3 regions of the Rossellomorea sp. NS-SX7 genome follow, and region 1 is predicted to be linked to each of the others. Evidence: predicted binding sites of a transcription regulator. Region 1 holds the regulator's gene; each other region holds the start of a gene.
What was found. The regulator CtsR, encoded in region 1, represses protease genes until heat stress. The targets are predictions, from matches to a motif close to ATGGTCAATAAAGGTCAAACA.
Positions count from the first base shown of each region.

Region 1 (7,107 bases):
CATGATAAGCACTGTATTCCTGAAGTCGACCGTTCTGCCTTTCGAATCTGTTAGTCGTCCATCTTCCAGAACTTGCAGAAGGATATTGAAGACGTCAGGGTGAGCCTTTTCGATCTCATCCAGCAGGATGACGGAGTATGGCTTGCGTCGTACTTTTTCCGTCAGCTGTCCGCCTTCATCATAGCCTACATACCCTGGAGGTGATCCGACAAGCCGTGAAGTGGAGTGTTTTTCCATGTACTCGGACATATCGATCCGGATCATCGCTTCCTCATCACCAAACATCGATTCAGCCAATGCGCGGGCAAGCTCTGTTTTCCCTACACCAGTCGGCCCCAGGAAGATGAAGGAACCGATTGGACGCTTAGGATCTTTCAGGCCTGCACGGGCACGCCGTACTGCCTTGGAAACAGCCACTACCGCTTCAGACTGACCGATTACACGTGAATGGAGGATTTCTTCCAGCTTCAACAGTCGGTCTGTTTCTGTTTGGGCAAGTTTGGATACAGGTACTCCGGTCCAGTTCGAAACGACTGTCGCAATATCTTCCACGGTTACTTCTGTATTCTCCTGGCCTTGCTTTTCTTTCCAAGTGTTCTTCGTTTCTTCCAACTCTTCGCGCAGCTTCTGCTCTGTATCACGTAACGAAGCAGCCTTTTCGAATTCCTGACTCTGAACAGCTGCATCTTTCTCTTTGCGAATCTCCTCAAGCTTTGATTCCAGCTCTTTTAAATTCGGGGGAGTCGTATATGAACGCAGGCGCACTTTCGACCCTGCCTCATCGATTAAGTCAATCGCTTTATCCGGCAGGAACCGGTCTGAAATATAACGGTCGGATAACTTGACTGCGGCATCGATCGCTTCATCCGTGATTGATACACGGTGATGCGCTTCATAACGGTCACGAAGCCCTTTTAAAATCTGGATGGACTCTTCAGCAGTCGGCTCATTCACTTGAATAGGCTGGAAACGGCGCTCGAGCGCTGCATCCTTTTCAATATACTTACGGTACTCATCAAGTGTCGTAGCACCGATACATTGAAGTTCTCCGCGTGCAAGGGACGGCTTTAAGATATTGGACGCGTCAATCGCTCCTTCTGCCCCTCCTGCACCGATCAAGGTATGAAGCTCATCGATAAACAGGATGATATTCCCTGCCTGACGGATTTCATCCATCACTTTCTTTAAACGGTCTTCAAATTCACCGCGGTATTTCGTACCGGCAACAACTGTACCCATATCAAGCGTCATGACGCGCTTGTCACGGAGAATTTCCGGTACTTCATTGGCAATGATCTGCTGTGCCAATCCTTCGGCAATGGCCGTCTTTCCGACACCGGGTTCCCCGATCAGCACAGGGTTATTTTTCGTACGGCGGCTTAATACCTCTATCACACGTTGAATTTCTTTGCTTCTTCCAATCACGGGATCAAGACTTCCCTCACGAGCAATCGCCGTCAAATCACGTGCCAGACTGTCAAGTGTCGGGGTATTCGCGTTTGCATTGCCTCCGCCTTGATGATTATTGGAATCATTGCTCCCAAGCAGCTGCAGAACCTGCTGTCTCGCCTTATTCAAGCTGACACCTAGGTTTCCGAGCACTCTCGCTGCCACGCCTTCTCCTTCACGGATCAATCCAAGTAAAATATGTTCAGTACCTACATATGAGTGGCCCAGCTTACGTGCCTCATCCATCGACAGTTCGATGACCTTCTTCGCTCTAGGTGTATAATGAATGGTTTGAGATTTCTCGGTACCCTTACCGATCAGACCTTCTACTTCCTTCTGAATCTTCTCCGGGCTGAGCCCCAGTGCAGTCAAGGCCTTCGCCGCAATCCCTTCACCTTCACGGACAAGTCCCAATAAAATATGTTCAGTACCAATATTACTGTGTGCCAAGCGGATCGCTTCTTCTTGTGCCAATGCCAATACCTTTTGTGCTCTTTCTGTAAATCGACCAAACATCATATTATTCTTCCTCCTCACATGCGTCTTTATCTAATTTAATTCGCTCTCTTATCAAAGAAGACCTTCTTATATCTCTTTCATTTGGTCTAAGCGGTCCTCCCGAGTATTGCTGAAGAAATCCCGGCTGAGTCAAAATCATTAGTTCATTCAATATATTCTTGGATATGTTTTTGATGTATCCTAAATCGATTCCAAGCCTCACATCCGATAAACATTTCGCTGCTTCCTTGGATTCGATGATGCGGCTGTGTTCAAGTACTCCCAGTGAGCGGAACACTCTGTCTTCTAATTGTATGTTCGAAGTCTTGACCAATGCATCCCTGGCAGACTCTTCTTTGTCGATGATCTGCTTTACGACGCTCAATAAATCTTCCACAATATCATCTTCTGATTTACCTAATGTAATCTGATTCGATATTTGAAAAATGTTTCCCAATGCTTCGCTGCCTTCTCCGTAAATCCCCCTTACAACCAGCCCCAGCTGATTGATGGCGGGAATGATACGGTTCAGCTGCTGGGTCAGCACAAGACCTGGAAGGTGCATCATGACAGAAGCCCTTAATCCTGTTCCAACATTTGTCGGACATGTCGTTAAGTATCCATGTTTCTCGTCAAACGCATAATTGAATTCACTTTCAAACCAATCATCAATTTCATTGGCCCGGTTCAACGCTTCGTTCAATTGCAGACCCGGGAATAAACACTGTATTCGAATATGATCTTCTTCGTTTATCATAATGCTTACATCTTCTTCATTTGATAAAAGCACTGCACCGTCTTTTTCATTTTCCGCTAAATTAGGACTGATCAGGTGTTTCTCCATCAATACCCTTTTTTGAAGAGGTTGAATCTCATTCGTAGCCAGAAATTCCAACTCACCAAGATCTTTTGGGTATAAATGGGCCTTATCCCTTACCCTGCTGACGATTTCTTTTGCTTCTTCTGCAGAATATAAGGTGGAGTAGCGGAAATCGGTGAAATTACGGGCCAGCCGCACCCGAGAGCTGAGTACAATATCCGATTTCGGACCTTCTTCATTCATCCAGGAGCTGACGGCATTACTCAAAAATTTCTCCAGGCTCATTCAGCATCTCCTCCCTCGTTCTTAACCTCTTTCTCCAGGGAGCGGATTTCATCTCTGATCTCGGCTGCTTGCTCAAACTCTTCATTTTCGATTGATGTTTGCAAATTTGTCCTCAATTGAAGGATCCTTTTCTTTAAGTGGATGGCTCCGCCCATACGCTCAGGAACTTTCCCATGGTGCTCGACATTGCCGCTGTGCACTCGTTTCAAAATGGGATCCAGTTGTGATTTGAAGGTCTCATAACAGTGAGAACATCCAAACCGTCCGACATTGATGAACTGCTGAAACGTCATCTTGCATTTTTCACACTGCAGCACTTCCTGCTGAGGAATTTCTGACGTTTTCGCCTGCTTGAACGCAGGAGATATATTAAGAAGACCTGCCAATAAGTTGTTCACGGAAAATCCAGGCGAAGTATCAAACATAAACTTATCTCCCTTATCCTGGGCGCAGTGTTCACATAAATGCACTTCTGTCTTCTCCCCATTCACTACCTTAGTGAAATGAAGAGTAGCAGGCCTCTCATTACACTCTTGACAAATCATCCAACTCACCTCTCAACCCTTACTCATACTTCAGGCTATCCAGCATAGCCTTCAACATTCTCCCCCGAAGCACATCTCTTTCAGGCAGGTTCACCATGATCACTGAACGATCCATGACGCTCAGCATAATCTTGGCTTCACGTTCCGAAATGATATCTTCTTCCACTAACCTGAAAATAATATCTGCAGCTGTATTCTGACTGATTGCTTTCGTCACAAGCGATACCAACTGATCTATAAGATGGACCTGGTCATGGGCTTTCACCTTCATAATCCGGATATAACCCCCGCCGCCACGTTTACTTTCAACCACATACCCTCTTTCAATCGTGAAACGGGTATTGATCACATAATTAATTTGAGAAGGAACACATTGAAACTTATCAGCTATTTCGCTTCGTTTTATCTCTACTATTTCACTTTCACTCAGTTCCAAAACATTCTTCAAATAACTCTCGATGATGTCGGAAATGTTCCTCATCAAACCTCCTCCTCATTTTGACTTTGACTATATTTGACTATAATTATACAATCGGGAAATGAACTTTGCAATTGTGAACTTACCCTTAGAAGTTTTCCTGTTTTGGAAAACTTTTAAACGTATGAAAAGGAGTTTACCTGAGTTTGTTTTAAGATCCTTTCCTTCAGCCTAAGGTATTGTATGTTGGTTGGGCTGGAAAGTTAACGGAAGATTAAGGGTTTACTAGGGGGTGTCTTTACAGGTTTGTTAGGGTTTGGGGTTTGAGGCTTTTTGATTGTATATCGGATGTGGCATCCAACCTGGTATTCAATTTCTTGAGATTTGAATGAAATACTTACGTATTAAGAAGAACATGACTTGCTTTTTCAGCAAGAACGAGGGTTTTTATTAACAATAGACAAATTAAAGGGCTTAAAAAGGGAAAAGTTTGATGATTTTCAATGAAATGATTAAGATACATTGATTTAGGAATCATTCGAAGTTGTGTCTTTTGGCAATGAGGAGACTTTTTTCAAAACTGATGATTATTTTTTTAATTCCTGGCCATATTTTTTCAAAAAACCAGATATTTTTTCAATTTCTATACTTAATTTTTCAAAACCACTCACAATCCAAAACCTAACGAACTTGAATCAACACAAAAAAGCAACTCCTATGAGCTGCTTTTCCTATTTGCCTGGCGACGTCCTACTCTCACAGGGGGAGAGCCCCCAACTACCATCGGCGCTGAAGAGCTTAACTTCCGTGTTCGGCATGGGAACGGGTGTGACCTCTTCGCCATTATCACCAGACGAATATTCAATTGAAGGTTTGTTCCTTCAAAACTAGATAAAGGATTGATGTCAAGATTACCGGTATTGCCGCTTGTGTTCATTTAAAATGACTCTTTGTGGTTAAGTCCTCGATCGATTAGTATCAGTCAGCTCCACATGTCACCATGCTTCCACCTCTGACCTATCTACCTAGTCATCTTCTAGGGATCTTACTCACATAAAGTGATGGGAAATCTCATCTCGAGGGGGGCTTCATGCTTAGATGCTTTCAGCACTTATCCCTTCCGCACATAGCTACCCAGCGATGCCTTTGGCAAGACAACTGGTACACCAGCGGTGCGTCCATCCCGGTCCTCTCGTACTAAGGACAGCTCCTCTCAAATTTCCTGCGCCCACGACGGATAGGGACCGAACTGTCTCACGACGTTCTGAACCCAGCTCGCGTACCGCTTTAATGGGCGAACAGCCCAACCCTTGGGACCGACTACAGCCCCAGGATGCGATGAGCCGACATCGAGGTGCCAAACCTCCCCGTCGATGTGGACTCTTGGGGGAGATAAGCCTGTTATCCCCGGGGTAGCTTTTATCCGTTGAGCGATGGCCCTTCCATGCGGAACCACCGGATCACTAAGCCCGACTTTCGTCCCTGCTCGACTTGTAGGTCTCGCAGTCAAGCTCCCTTGTGCCTTTACACTCTGCGAATGATTTCCAACCATTCTGAGGGAACCTTTGGGCGCCTCCGTTACTCTTTAGGAGGCGACCGCCCCAGTCAAACTGCCCACCTGACACTGTCTCCCACCCCGATAAGGGGCGCGGGTTAGAATTTCAATACAGCCAGGGTAGTATCCCACCAACGCCTCCACCGAAGCTGGCGCTCCGGCTTCCAAGGCTCCTACCTATCCTGTACAAGCTGTACCAAAATTCAATATCAGGCTACAGTAAAGCTCCACGGGGTCTTTCCGTCCTGTCGCGGGTAACCTGCATCTTCACAGGTACTATAATTTCACCGAGTCTCTCGTTGAGACAGTGCCCAGATCGTTACGCCTTTCGTGCGGGTCGGAACTTACCCGACAAGGAATTTCGCTACCTTAGGACCGTTATAGTTACGGCCGCCGTTTACTGGGGCTTCGATTCGCACCTTCGCTTGCGCTAAGCACTCCTCTTAACCTTCCAGCACCGGGCAGGCGTCAGCCCCTATACTTCGCCTTACGGCTTCGCAGAGACCTGTGTTTTTGCTAAACAGTCGCCTGGGCCTATTCACTGCGGCTCTTCGAGGCTATGCACCTCAAAGAGCACCCCTTCTCCCGAAGTTACGGGGTCATTTTGCCGAGTTCCTTAACGAGAGTTCTCTCGCTCACCTTAGGATTCTCTCCTCGCCTACCTGTGTCGGTTTGCGGTACGGGCACCTTTTTCCTCGCTAGAGGCTTTTCTTGGCAGTGTGGAATCAGGAACTTCGCTACTATAATTCGCTCGCTATCACAGCTCAGCCTTCGCGATGATGGGATTTGCCTCATCATCAGCCTAACTGCTTAGACGCACATATCCAGCAGTGCGCTTACCCTATCCTCCTGCGTCCCCCCATTGCTCAAACGGAAAAGAGGTGGTACAGGAATATCAACCTGTTGTCCATCGTCTACGCCTATCGGCCTCGACTTAGGTCCCGACTAACCCTGAGCGGACGAGCCTTCCTCAGGAAACCTTAGGCATTCGGTGGATGGGATTCTCACCCATCTTTCGCTACTCATACCGGCATTCTCACTTCTAAGCACTCCACCAGTCCTTACGGTCTGACTTCACTGTCCTTAGAACGCTCTCCTACCACTGACACCTAGAGGTGTCAATCCACAGCTTCGGTGATACGTTTAGCCCCGGTACATTTTCGGCGCAGAGTCACTCGACCAGTGAGCTATTACGCACTCTTTAAATGGTGGCTGCTTCTAAGCCAACATCCTGGTTGTCTAAGCAACTCCACATCCTTTTCCACTTAACGTATACTTTGGGACCTTAGCTGGTGGTCTGGGCTGTTTCCCTTTCGACTACGGATCTTATCACTCGCAGTCTGACTCCCATGGATAAGTCTTTGGCATTCGGAGTTTGTCTGAATTCGGTAACCCGATGAGGGCCCCTAGTCCAAACAGTGCTCTACCTCCAAGACTCTTACACATGAGGCTAGCCCTAAAGCTATTTCGGAGAGAACCAGCTATCTCCAAGTTCGATTGGAATTTCTCCGCTACCCACACCTCATCCCCGCACTTT
Region 1 covers NZ_CM128249.1:4,118,519-4,125,625, reverse strand. The annotation lists gene clpC (ATP-dependent protease ATP-binding subunit ClpC) at 1-1,968, opposite strand, end outside; gene ACUXV2_RS20425 (protein arginine kinase) at 1,970-3,052, opposite strand; gene ACUXV2_RS20420 (UvrB/UvrC motif-containing protein) at 3,049-3,597, opposite strand; gene ACUXV2_RS20415 (CtsR family transcriptional regulator) at 3,617-4,078, opposite strand; rRNA gene rrf (5S ribosomal RNA) at 4,753-4,869, opposite strand; rRNA gene ACUXV2_RS20405 (23S ribosomal RNA) at 4,968-7,107, opposite strand, start outside.

Region 2 (7,107 bases), 1.3 Mb from region 1:
ACTCCACTGCCTGACCACTACCCCAATTGGCTCCATATAGATTGCTGTAATAAACAATGTATCCTTTGGCCGTTAAATCATTAATCCACTTTTTCCTGGCTTCATGCTGCTCCCAAAAGCTTGTTTTATCGTCTACATAATGGTGATGGTCACCAAGGATCATGACAGCGAATCCATTAGGTCTTTCAGGATAATGAATCATGCACCACTCTTTATCTAATTGAAACAATCGCCGATTCATTAAAATTCTCCTTTTACATAGTGAGTCACTACAGTTTATGTACAGAAAGAATTTTTGAAAGGAAGTTTGCCTATTTAATGTAAAATTATGAACAAGTTATTACCTTCTGCAGAGCGAATGTTAAGGGTTACATTTTCACATATTCGCCATTTATTATTTAAAATAGGTGTGGTATGATTAAAAAGATTGGAAATGGTGGTAACCCATCTACATATGGATAAAATAGAGGAACGAGGTGACTGGCGTGAGATTTTTCTGGACATTTTTCTGGGCGTTTGTTTTAACACAGATGTTAACTTACGTTGTAAGTTCAATGAATGGATTAGCGTTTCATTTTGAAACAGGATTGATCTTATCAATTGCGATTACAATTTTACTTTTTGTCATTACATTGATCATTCCAAACGATCCTGTCGAGGATCATCATTAAAAAGCAGCCTGTTGCAGGCTGCTTTTTATTATGTGTACACTTGTTTACTCAATTACTGTAAGATACAGCCCTTCATCCCCGGCATCGATCATCACTTCTTTATTTGCTCCAATATTTCCTGCAATCAGTTCCCTTGCCAGCTTTGTTTCGATTTCCCTTTGGAGATACCTCTTTAAAGGGCGTGCTCCATAGACAGGATCGTAAGCGGCTTGTGCAATGAACTCTTTGCCTTTTTCAGACAGGTTTATGGATATTTGCTGTTCCTCTACCCGGGACTGTAATTGTGTTAGCAGCTTTTCGATGATTCCTTTGACATTTTCGATACTGAGCGGTTTGAATAGGATGATGTCATCCACTCGGTTCAGGAATTCAGGTCTGAATGAGCCCCTCAGCTGCTTCATCACAAGCTCTTTCGTTTCATCATCAATTTCTTTTTCATCTTTATTCCTCTCCAGTAAATAGGATGAGCCAATGTTGGAAGTCATGATGATGACCGTGTTTTTACAATCAACCGTTCTCCCTTGCGAATCAGTAATGCGTCCGTCGTCGAGCATTTGCAGTAATATATTGAACACTTCAGGATGAGCCTTTTCGATTTCATCGAGCAGGATCACGGAATACGGTTTCCTTCTGATGGCTTCTGTGAGCTGTCCGCCCTCTTCATAGCCGACGTAACCAGGAGGTGCCCCGACCAGTCTTGATACGGCATGCTTCTCCATATATTCAGACATATCCATTCTTATCATTTGTTCTTCACTGTCAAATAAAGTGTGGGCAAGCGTCTTGGCAAGCTCTGTCTTCCCAACTCCGGTGGGGCCAAGGAATATGAACGAACCGATTGGTCGATTCGGATCCTTGATCCCGGCCCTTGCCCGGATCACTGCATCGCTGACAAGATCTACTGCTTCATCCTGCCCGATGACACGTTCATGCAAAATCTTATCAAGCTTCAATAGTTTTTCCCTTTCACCCTCGACCAGCTTGGTTACAGGGATCCCGGTCCATCTGGCTACGATGTTTGCCACTTCTTCTTCCGTCACTTCTTCCCTTACAAGCCTTCCCTCTTGTTCCTTCATCATTTCCTGTTCAAGGGACTGAAGTTCTTTCTCCATTGCAGGAATCCTGCCGTGTCTAAGTTCTGCAGCTTTGTTTAAGTCATAGTCGCTTTCCGCTTCATCAAGCTGGCGTCTAAGCTTCTCCAACTCTTCCCGCTTCTCCTGGACAACCCCTATGCTTTCTTTCTCTTTTAGCCACTTGAGCTTCATCGCACCGGATTTTTCTTTCAGATTACTTAAATCTTCCATGATCCGGCTCAAACGTTCCTTACTTTGTTCATCTTTTTCTTTCGTCAATGCCGCTTCTTCGATTTCAAGCTGCATCACTTTACGGGTCACTTCATCCAGCTCGGAAGGCATTGAATCAATTTCTGTACGGATCATTGCGCATGCCTCATCAATCAGATCAATCGCTTTATCCGGCAGAAAACGATCTGAAATGTACCGATCTGACAGCCTAGCCGCAGCGACAATCGCGCGGTCGTGGATATTGACACCATGGTGGATTTCAAATCGTTCCTTCAACCCCCTTAGAATCGATACGGTATCTTCCACGTTCGGCTCCTGTACCAACACCTGTTGAAAGCGGCGCTCCAACGCCGGATCTTTTTCTATATATTTTCGGTATTCATTCAGCGTAGTGGCACCGATACAGTGAAGTTCACCCCTGGCAAGCATTGGTTTCAGTATGTTGCCGGCATCCATAGCACCTTCTGTTTTTCCAGCTCCGACAATCGTATGGAGTTCATCGATAAACAAAAGGATTTTCCCTTCGCTTTTTTTCACTTCTGTCAGGACAGCTTTTAATCTCTCTTCAAATTCCCCGCGAAACTTTGCCCCTGCAACGAGTGAACTCATGTCAAGTTCAAATATGGTTTTATCCTTAAGCCCCTCGGGAACGTCCTTTCTTACGATCCTCTGCGCCAACCCCTCCACGATTGCTGTTTTCCCCACTCCCGGTTCACCGATCAGTACTGGGTTATTCTTCGTTTTTCTCGAAAGGATGCGGATGACATGACGGATTTCACTGTCCCTGCCGATGACAGGATCGATTTTTCCTGATTTGACTTCAGCTACGAGATCCCTCCCATACTTCTCAAGTGCTTCGTATGTAACTTCTGGATTTTGCGTATTCACCTTTTTTCCCCCTCTTATGGAAGTAATGATCGTTGTCAGCTGCTCTTTTGTGATTCCTTTTTCCTTCATATATTTGCTGACGGGATGATCAGTTTGCTGAAATAAAGCAAGGATTAAGTGTTCGATTGATAAAAAATCATCCCCCCATTGTCTTTGGAGCTTTTCTCCTTCGATAAACAGGCGGTTTACATCATTGGATAAGTATTGTCCATACCGTACTCCAGAACCTTCAACCGCGGGAATTCCTTTCAGCTTTTGATGAATAAAATCATGGAGATCAGACGTATTTATCCCAGCTTTTTCATAGATGGATGTAAGAAGTCCATGCTGGTTTTGAATAAAAACCTTCCATAGGTGAAGTATCCGTATATCGGTATGCTTATGGTCTTTGGCAATCTGGCCTGCAGCGGCAAGTCCTTCTTGAATACTGTGTGTCATGGAATCAACATTCATGTGCTCAACACCTCTCCTTGACCTTTATTGACCTTTTCTTCATTATATCTCTTTATCATGATAATGAAAAAGAAAAAGAACAAGGAATGACCGTATCAATCAAGAAATTTTTTAATCCAATTCCCTGAATTCCTAAACGGTCATCCTTGTTCCAAAAAAACTCCATTATTAAGGTTTTCTCATGTATGTCCAGTGACGATTGTGGTTTGAATTTTCAGGGAACCGGTCTCCCGCTTTCATTTTAAGCTTTTGAGGATTGTTTACGTTGCTTCCGGTTTCACCAATTTCAATATAGATCCCATTGTTCGGCGCTTTTTCTCCGCCCCTGAAATGTCTTGGTTGTCCCATTGTGATACCTCCTCTGTTTGAAGCATGGCTTCTTTTTTATTTTCTTCTTCATGATGATGTTCATGCATGCCAGAAGAAGGTATCTTTCTTGAACATTAGATTACGGTTTGGTTAACATTCGGAAAAAGTCTTTACAGTCTGTCACTATTTGGTGTTAAATAAAAAAATGTGGAGAAATTACGCTTGGAGGAAATGCAATGGATTTTTATCTGATTTTGAAATACTTATTTTTAGGGATTTTCCAGGGTTTCACTGAACCTATTCCCATATCATCGAGCGGTCATCTCGTTCTTGCTCAGTACTTCCTGGGTATAGAAGAACCAGGATTGACCTTTGAAATATTAGTGAATACAGCTTCCTTATTTGCAGTATTATTAGTGTATCGTGAAGATATTTGGCGTCTTATTGTCAATGGATTAGGTTATTTCAAAGAAAAAACACCTGAGAACAAGCGCGATTTCCATTTTATTGTGTATTTGATCATAGGTACGATTCCAGCCGGGGTCATCGGCGTCTTATTTGGAGATTTTATTGAAGATAACCTTTCTTACGTCGTAACGATCGGAATTACACTTATTATCACAGGAACGGCTTTATGGCTTATCCGTAATCTTCGCGGCAGAAAAAACGATGGGGACCTTAACGTGAAGGATGCCCTCATCATCGGTCTCGCTCAGGCAGTCGCATTGATTCCGGGAATCAGTCGATCCGGTGCCACAATCGTTGCAGCCATGGCACGAGGTATGAAAGCAGAGACAGCATTACGCTATTCTTTCCTTCTATATATTCCGGTCAGTTTCGGAGTCATGCTTCTCGGTATCAAAGACTTGATTGAAACCCCGCCGGCAGCATCGATGACAATGCCTTATCTACTGGCATTTGCTGGATCATTGATTGCATCATACTTCTCTTTAAAATGGTTCATGAACATCATGGCCAATGGGAACCTGAAATATTTCGCTTTTTATTGCTTGATTGTCGGTATATTGGTTGTTATTTTTATTTGATTCCATGTAAAAAACCCCTTTTCAATTTGAAAAGGGGTTTTTTTGATCATGTGATGCCAAGTGCAATTTTTGCGTAGCGTGACATCTTGTCCTTGCTCCAAGGCGGATTCCATACGATATCCACTTCTGTTTCTTTTACTTCAGGGATGTCACTTAACGCGGCCTTGACTTGATCGACGATTGTCCCTGCCAGCGGGCAGCCCATAGATGTAAGCGTCATGGTGACAGTCGCTTTACCTTCTTCGTCAAGCTCTACGTCATATACCAATCCTAAATTCACGATGTCTATTCCTAATTCTGGGTCCACTACCTGTTCAAGTGCTCCCATCAAATTATCTTTAAGATCCTGATCCATTGTTACACTCTCCTTTTCTTATTTCACCTTGTCATTATCTTATCAAAGAAGGCCATTGAAGACAAAAGGTTAAGCCGAAAGATGCTTCTCGAACCATTCCACAAGCTTTATGACACCATCTCTAGAAACCTTATGGTCTGCTTTATCATCAGCGACAAATAAGATGTTTTCTTCATTCCCTTCATACGCAGGGAGGATACTTTTGTAAAATTCTTCTGTCAGGTGAAATGGAACGACCTTGTCTCTTTTCCCATGCCAGAACATGAGCGGACGTCCTTTCAGCTTTTCCGGCTGCAAGCTTAAATCGTAGTGGGATAACTCGTTAAGGATTGCCTTCACTTCTTCTTCACTGAATGGCAGCTGATAGCCAGCGGATTTCAGATGTGCCAACTGTGCTTTTGCAAACTTCACATAAGAAGGGTTGCCCATCAGTGATACAGCTGATGAAATCCAATCATATTGTGTCAAAGCTCCAAGGGTGACAATCCCCCCCATTGACGTACCTGCTACTCCTACTCCATTTTCCATCAGCAGGCCTTTTTTCTCGAAATGCCCTTTCAGGATGGAAAGTTCATGAATGCTATTCAATACAATCTTCCAGAAAACGCTGCCCAGTTCCTCTTCCGATTTTCCAGTCGCTCTTTCACCATGTTCGAGACAATCAGGGAGTACGACCCGAAAGCCTTTTTCAGCCAAATAATAGGCATAATGAAGATTATGCTCTTTCGCACTGGTGAATCCATGTATAAAAAAACAAATTGGCAAAGCCTGGCTTTTTTCTTCTTCTTTTACAAGGTGAAGATAAGGAATGTCTTCTATGTTCGATTTCTCGACTACGATCATGGTAACTTGCTCCCTCCTGTACGCTGATAACAGTAATATGATATCCTAGTTTTTACAGCATGTATAATATTTAAAATCGACTTTTGTAAAAATATCATTAAATTCAATTTCATGATATGGACAGCTTTCACGACCCCTTATACACTATTCTTACAGTGATGGTTTGCTGTTCACTACATATTAACACACTTGATCCGTTTCACTACACTACAAAGAATTGGAGAAATACGATATGAATTCAAACGAAAAGCACTTAATAGTCCTGGACTTGGATGGTACTTTACTGACAGACGAAAAGAAGATTTCCTCAAAAACCCTTCATACTTTGACTCAGGCAAGAAAGCAAGGCCACGAAGTAATGATCGCCACCGGACGTCCTTATCGTGCCAGTGAAATTTATTATAAGCAGTTACAATTACGTACGCCAATCGTCAACTTCAATGGTGCTTTTGTCCATCATCCGACAGACGAGAACTGGGGGACATATCACACCCCTATGGATTTACAAGTGTCAAAGCAGATCATTGAAGCCTGCCATGACTTTCCGTTTCGAAACATCATCGCTGAAGTAAAGGATGATGTGTACCTTCACTATCATGATGAAAAGCTCATTGATGTCTTCATGATGGGTAACCCATCGATCTCAACCGGTGATATCCGAGAAGTCCTCTCAGAGCATCCCACTTCCATGCTGATTCATGCGGAAGAAGATGATGTGAAAGATATCCGTGCTCACCTTGATGAAGTCCATGCAGAAGTGATCGATCACCGCAGATGGGCTGCTCCATGGCATGTCATCGAAATCGTTAAATCAGGGTTAAACAAAGCTGTCGGAATAGAGAAAGTCGCTTCATCCTTACAAATACCCCAGGAGCGCATCATAGCTTTCGGGGACGAAGACAACGACTTTGAAATGCTTCAATATGCAGGCACAGGCGTTGCAATGGGGAATGCCATAGATAAAGTAAAAGAAATCGCAAATGAAATTACGTTGACAAATGAAGAAGACGGGATAGGAAGATACCTGCAAAATCGCTTCAATCTTTAATGGCAGGAGTGGGAATTTTTTTTACTGTAAACACTTCTGATTTAAGCCATACTACAAGAGAACACATTCGTGTTCAAAGCTTGTAAAAGGGGTGGTTGCAGTGGGTAGAAATAAATCGAAACGATTTGTACAACAAGGTAAAGTTGCTGTAGCAAAACATGATGAACGTATTCCGTATCATTTAACCTAT
Region 2 covers NZ_CM128249.1:1,110,205-1,117,311, reverse strand. The annotation lists gene ACUXV2_RS05420 (hydrolase) at 1-241, opposite strand, end outside; gene ACUXV2_RS05415 (YjzD family protein) at 486-671, shown strand; gene clpB (ATP-dependent chaperone ClpB) at 716-3,316, opposite strand; gene ACUXV2_RS05405 (YjzC family protein) at 3,485-3,664, opposite strand; gene ACUXV2_RS05400 (undecaprenyl-diphosphate phosphatase) at 3,862-4,671, shown strand; gene ACUXV2_RS05395 (metal-sulfur cluster assembly factor) at 4,718-5,026, opposite strand; gene ACUXV2_RS05390 (prolyl oligopeptidase family serine peptidase) at 5,096-5,869, opposite strand; gene ACUXV2_RS05385 (Cof-type HAD-IIB family hydrolase) at 6,102-6,917, shown strand; gene ACUXV2_RS05380 (hypothetical protein) at 7,018-7,107, shown strand, end outside.
Region 2: the regulator CtsR is predicted to act here: its motif matches at 3,331-3,351, upstream of clpB (ATP-dependent chaperone ClpB).

Region 3 (7,107 bases), 770 kb from region 1:
ATGGGCCTTGAAGGAAAAAAGCACTCTGCTTCTCTACAATCAATTTGCCTACTTTTAAAATCGTCTGCTTGCGCTGCTGCAAGCTTTGAAGCAGCCACTGGAATTCCTGTTCTTTCCCCTTGAGATAGCTCCCGACTTCCTTATCGGGATGGTGCTCAAGGAAATCCTTATATTCGTCATTATAGATCACTTTCACCGTCGTCCCATCAAATAGTGAGACCTTCACTTCCTTATCGTCCAACACCTTGACCACTAATTCAGGGACGATATAATGAGACGGTCCATCGCTGTAAATGGCGCCCGGACGCGGATTGCACTGCTGAATGAGATCGGCTGCCTTCTGGATGTCATTCAGTCCAACATTCAATTCTTTCGCGATTCCCTTCCACTTTTTCGCGGCAAAATCCTCGAAATGCTCCTCCACGATCGTCAGAGCCAATTCCGTCGAATCCTTGCGTCTTAATTGGAGGGAAATGCACTCCTGCAGTGAGCACGCTCCAATTCCGGCAGGTTCTAATTCCTGCAGCTTGCCTATATAGTGTTGGAGTTGAGACATTTGCAGATTGTTCCGGGAAAGGAATTCTGAAGACTCGATTCGCAAATATCCATTTTCATCCAAGCTGTAAAACAAGTCTTTCATGATTTTCATGTCATCATTAGAAAGCGATTTCAAATCTAGCTGAAGAAAAAGATGTTCCTCAAGCGTTTTCTTCGAGACTGATAGAAACTCTGTGAAATCTATCGCATCTTTACGTTTATATTGGTAAGACTCTCCTCGATCGGGTTTGTCCATTACGGGGTCTTCTAATTGTATGAGGGGATTCTCCAACGCTTTCGATTCAAGGAAAGCATTCAGTTCCAACGTGGAATATTGGAGGATGGTGATGGCTTGAGAAAGCTGCTGTGTCATTTGAAGCTTGATTTGTTGTTTTTGCCATAATCCTGTGTTCAAATTCATACCTTTTACCTCCTCCCTTCATTTTACATGAAAATGGGGGTTTCGTTAATGGGAATTGTTTGGTAACGGTTTCTTTCCCTTCATTTTATGAGGCTGGAGTAGGAAAGATGTTTAGTTGTCTGCAAGATTAGTAGAAAGATATATTGAAGTCTTTATTATCTGCATTCTCAAACACATCTTCCTATTATGCGTTGCATACTGCCAGGGGACTAAGACCCCTTTGTCATCCGCATAAATTGCAGTTCTCCCAATTCCGTAGAAAATCCCCAGCGTTGGTAAAATGGGAGCATCTCTGGTTTACAATAAAGTTCAATATGTTTTACCCCTTTTAACGAAGGATGTTCAACCACTCTATCAAACAATATTTTTCCCAATTGTTTACCTCTATGTTCTCTTTTCACGACAACGTCAAGGATCAATGCTTTGTATGTATAGTCTGTAAGGACCCTTGCAAAAGCAATAAGTTCATTCGTATCTGGTTGGCAGATTCCCAGGATCACATCTGAATTTTCTACCATGACTTTGATATCGTCTAACTCACGGCCTGCTGTCCACCATTCCGTTTGAAATAACTGATGCAGGCATTGAATCTGATCATTGGTCAATTTTTCGACAAACTCAAACTCCATGTTTCACACCACTCCTCATTGATATTTATATTCAAAAAGAACATCTTCCTGATTGAATCTATATTTTGAAGACTTATACACTATGATAGAGGGTTAACCATTCAATGAAAATGCTTATTTTAAACAAAATCTTTGTTTACTATGATATCTGTACATAAAAAAGCGTCTCAATCCCATATATGGGATTGAGACGCTTTATCGTACGCCCTCGGAGGGAATCGAACCCCCATTTTAAGAACCGGAATCTTACGTGCTATCCGTTGCACCACGAGGGCATGTATAGGATTTTGGAAAACTATCGTACGAAAGTATATTATAAGTTACTTTTTTCAGGATTGCAATACGTTTTCTCTGTTTAAAAAAGGAATGGATGGGTATGATGTAGAAAGGATTACATAGTGTAAGAATCACTGGTGCGTCAGGTTTGACCTTTATTGACCAACAGTGTATGATTACAGTACAAAGTGAATATGTATTAATTAAAAATAAAAAAGTGTATTTTAAGGAGGAACGAAGGATGAACTTAATTCCTACAGTTATCGAACAAACAAACCGCGGCGAGCGTGCGTACGACATCTATTCACGTCTGTTGAAAGACCGTGTCATCATGCTTGGAAGCGCCATCGATGATAATGTGGCAAACTCTATTGTAGCACAACTTCTTTTCTTGGAGTCTGAAAACCCTGAGAAGGATATCTCCATTTACATCAACTCTCCTGGCGGAAGCATCACGGCGGGTATGGCAATTTATGATACGATCCAGTACATCAAGCCTGATGTCCAAACTATCTGTATCGGTATGGCGGCTTCAATGGGTGCATTCCTTCTTGCTGCAGGTGCAGAAGGCAAACGTCTTGCCCTTCCAAATGCAGAAGTGATGATTCACCAACCGCTTGGCGGAGCACAAGGTCAAGCGACGGAAATCGAGATCGCTGCGAAGCGCATCCTATTCCTTCGTGAAAAACTGAACCAAATCCTTTCCGAGCGCACTGGCCAGCCTCTTGAAGTCATCGCGAAAGATACGGACCGCGACAACTTCATGACTGCAGAACGCGCGAAAGAATACGGTTTGATCGACCGCATCATCACGCGCAACGAAATGAACAATAAATAAATCTCTTATTGAGAGAACTGCCCCGACGGTTAATGCCGTCGGGGTTTTTTCATAAGGCTGTTTTCTAATAGATTGTTGCTTTTCGTATTAATACTGTAGACTATTTAGACTGTCTACTACAACGAATACTTGTTACGAGAAAATCCCTTACAAAAAAATGACCCCGCAGCAACTACGAGATCATTTTTCAGAATGATGATGTGGTGAACTTGTCTTTAGTTTAAGTGAGGTTCCTCAATAGCGAATGACCCTGTTTATTCCTCATCTATACCTGTCTCATAAATGACAAGCGACGCTTCGTCATCATCATCAGGTACAGCAAAAAGTTGAAGCCTGCCATCAGATTCTTCTAAAAAGACTGGATTACGAGTGATGACATGCCCTTGGGAAGAAAACTCAGCAAGAGGGACTTCATGTTCAACAGAAAAGTCTTTCATATCCAGCAGCGCCAAACCGCCAAGTTCGTATTTTCCTGTTTCGGATGCCGGATTGTTCAATTCGGCAATACCACTGCAAATCATTTTCCCTCCGCCTGCATTCTCACAGTCTTGATAATCGATGAAGTGGCTGTCATTCTTTTCTTTCTTCAACTCTTTACCCTGTTTTCCCCATTCATAGAATTCACGGGATCCCCAGCTGACACCGAGATTTTTCCCCGTTTTATCGTCATGAACGACGCCGCCGATATGGTCATTCACACGGAATGCTTCATTGCTTTCAAGTGTATCTGTATCAACTTTATAGACAATCGACTCACTATCTGGACGATATTCTGCAACAGGGACCCAAATATTTTCCCCATCAAAGTCAATTCCGCCCGGGTGATACATATCAGCTTCGCCCAGCTTAATATCTTTCAATAATTTCCCCTGCTCATCGAAAATGAATAAGTGGCCGATACCTTTCCCGGCAGACCGGTCATATCCATTTTCAGGAGTCTCATATTTCTCGGGTTTTTCAAGGATTTCTACAGAAGACATATAGTATGTATCCCCGACCTTTGTCATTCCTTGAGGATGATAGGCATCGAATTGAAGCTCAATCCGATCTGTTTTTTTCCATTCAGTATTCCGTGAAAGCTCTTTGAATGATCCTTCCAGATTCTGATTATCTTCCGCAACTACTGCCGTTGATATCATACTGATGAACAAAACACCTGTAAGTAATGCCATGACGTTTCTCATACGATTCCTCCTAATGACTATCTGTGATAAAGAAATAATTTGGCATTATCCCTTTTCACTAGCATTTTAAAAGCAAATTAGAAGGAACGATAGCTTCCTACAAAGATTTTACACAGAAGTTACATCAGCTTTAAATAATTTACAAGACTCTTTTCGTAAAGATTGTTGCTTTTAATTAAAATAAGGAATAATTTACTTTTTATGGTATTACATAAAGAGAGGCTTATTCAGCTAACGGGCAGGAAAGTTGAATATGGTAATAAAAGGGGGAATACCATACCAATGAATATTGAAGCAGTTTTTGTTGACCGTGATGGAACTATGGCAATGGACACTTTATACATCCAAAAGATTTCTCCCCATATTCGTCCAGTAGAGATGCATTACAAATTTTAAAGGAGAATAATATTAAAACTTTGGCCTGTACTAATCAACATAGAATTAGTAGAGGTGAAGCTACTCTCGATGATTTTCACAAGGAATTTCAATCATATAAATTAAAGCATTCCTGTTTTTGGCTTATGACAATTGCAGTTATCATCTGAACTATGAGGACAAATAAAGGCATTATCTGAGTATTTTATCACCTCTTATAAGGATGGTCAAAATAGCAACAATCTATGCGAAAAGAGGCTTCCATAAACACCAAAGGCCCCGTCCCTCGATGCGTTGATACGTTAACGCGTTCTGGGACGGGCCTTCAAAAATGGTCTTCAATTTTTATTCTTTTTTAAACGGTATGAGTACTTCCCCATTCCTCCCTTGTTTCAGTAACAGGTGGAGGATGGTTTTTGATAGTTCACTTGGATGATAGGGTTTCACGAGATAATCGACTGCGCCTAGTGTGATTCCTTTTTCTTTTTCATCCAATGCGGACGATATGATGATGGGAATGTTGCAAAACGCTTCATTTGCCTTAAGGGTTTCAAGGACATCCCACCCTGTCATGCTTCCTTCGAGCATGATATCCAGAACGATCGCATCGGGTTTGTGTGCTGTGATCTTTTCAATGGCGTTTTCCCCGGTTTTGCTGTGCTGCACCTGGAATCCGCTGCCGGAAAGCTCAGTAGTCAGTAAAGAAGCCAGGTTGATATCATCTTCAATGACAGTGATCGTCATGCCGTCCCCACTGCTCTCTTCCTCCTTGAAGGTCTGCAGTGTCACCATCGGGAGGCTGATTGTGAATGTGCTTCCTTTCCCGATTTCAGAGGCGACCCTGATGCTGCCGTCATGGTTTTCAATGATTTCCTTCACGATCGTCAGGCCTAATCCTGTTCCGCCGATCCTTCTTCGGTCTGAATTATCTACGCGATAAAACTTCGTGAACAGCTTCGGAAATGCATCGTCCGGTATGCCGAGGCCTTCATCGATGATATTGATGAACACCTTATCTTGTTTTTCATAGATGCGTGCGGTGATATTCCCTCCATCAGGGGAATATTTAATGGCATTGCTGATCAGGTTCGTAAATGCTTGTGATAATTTGTCTTTATCACCGAGAACCATCGTACAATCCGTATCTTTTTCAATCGTGAATGTATGATGGGGTGCATTGACTTTCTGAGTATTGATGACATTTTGAATGATCGGGACGATGTCTTCGTATCGTTTGTCGAAGGTCTGCCTTCCCGCCTCCATCCTTTGAACATCGAGAAAATCATTGATAAGCGAGGTCAATCGTTTCGCTTCCTGATAGATGGTTGTCAGATACTTCTTCGTTCTTTCCGGCTTTAAGTCTTTGGTCAGCATCAATTCAGTGAAGCCGAGGACGCTCGACAGCGGCGTGCGCAGCTCATGGCTGACCGTTGAGACGAATTCCGATTTCATCTGATCCACTTCGAATTCCTTTGTGATATCCCTGTGAACGAAGATGGTCCCGACTTTCTCGTCTCCCCGGTAAAGGGATTCCGAGTAAACCTGATAGACTGTCCTGCCTTCCTCCAGGTGGTACGTATGGATGTGTCTGCCGGTTTTCCCTTCCTCAATGACCATCTCATAATAGCGGTTGAGCGCTTTTTTATTTTCCACCTGACTTAAAAGGGCCTGCTTCCACTCTTCATATGGAGCCTGCTGCAGCGCGCATAATTCGCCTTTGATGGTTTTAGACAATTTCGTATTCATCAGCAGGCTGTTCCCTGTGTTATCCACCAGCTGAATCCCTTCCTGGATGTTATTCAGGATTTCTTGATTCATATGGCGGTCTTTTTCCGTCTCTTCGAAAAGGTGGATCTTCTGCAGGGATATCGAGATTTGCTTGCTAAGACTTCTATATTCCTCTACTTCTTCCGTTCTGAAATCCTCTGCAAAGCGGCTGAAAACCATGATGGCTTCCACTTCTTTGTCAGGGGACAGGACCGGAATGAATAGATCATAAGAGAACATCGTCTCAACATGATATCCTTTTTCCGAATCCACCAGCTCACGCTTTGCGGAGAATGGTTCTTTCTTTTCAAATAGGCGCTGATGCAGGCCGTTATACATGTAGTTTATGAACTGCACCGCACCCTGTTCTGAAATCCCGAATGCAGCGTGGGACTTCTGCTCATCCATGAGGACGACCATGCCGCGGGATGCACCCATGACTCCGCACATGGACTCCACAATGCTTTCCAGTACTTCCTGTTTATGCAGGGAGTATGATATGCCGTTGATGAATTCATTGCGCCGTTCCAATTGGAGCTCGCGTATTTTCGCTACATTGAGGAGATGCTCTAGCTTCGACTGCTGTGATTCCAGCTCATCCTGCTGCGCGACAAGCTCTTCGTTATGAGCCAGAAGGTCTTCTTCTTTCAATTGAATCCTCTGAATCATCTTTTCGAACGCGCGTGACACCTTCCCGATCTCATCTTTGCGATTGTTTTCAAATGACCAGCGCTGATAGGTTTCATCTTCAGCGATTTTCTCAGCCGCCGTAGCAACCTGATTGAGAGGTAATCCGATCTGTTTCGCAAGCATCCTCATGATCCGCATCAGCACCAGGAGCATCAGGAAGATGAACAGGATGAACGCCCCCTGGCTGAAGGTCTCCTTCTGCTTCACTTCTGCATAAGCTATGTCTCTGTCTTTTTCGATAGAATTGATGTAGTTCCTCAGCTGACTCTGGAAGGTTTCAATCGTAGCGGTCGCCCCGTCTGCAGATGCTGTCTTGACTGCTTCTGCATCACCGTTTTCAAAATTGATGATTGCATTGGCCACAAGCTGATTGAAATAATAAGATGAGAA
Region 3 covers NZ_CM128249.1:3,348,508-3,355,614, forward strand. The annotation lists gene rpoN (RNA polymerase factor sigma-54) at 1-958, opposite strand, end outside; gene ACUXV2_RS16735 (GNAT family N-acetyltransferase) at 1,168-1,587, opposite strand; tRNA gene ACUXV2_RS16740 (tRNA-Arg) at 1,791-1,862, opposite strand; gene clpP (ATP-dependent Clp endopeptidase proteolytic subunit ClpP) at 2,105-2,701, shown strand; gene ACUXV2_RS16750 (DUF6454 family protein) at 2,956-3,885, opposite strand; gene ACUXV2_RS16755 (ATP-binding protein) at 4,606-7,107, opposite strand, start outside.
Region 3: the regulator CtsR is predicted to act here: its motif matches at 2,009-2,029, upstream of clpP (ATP-dependent Clp endopeptidase proteolytic subunit ClpP).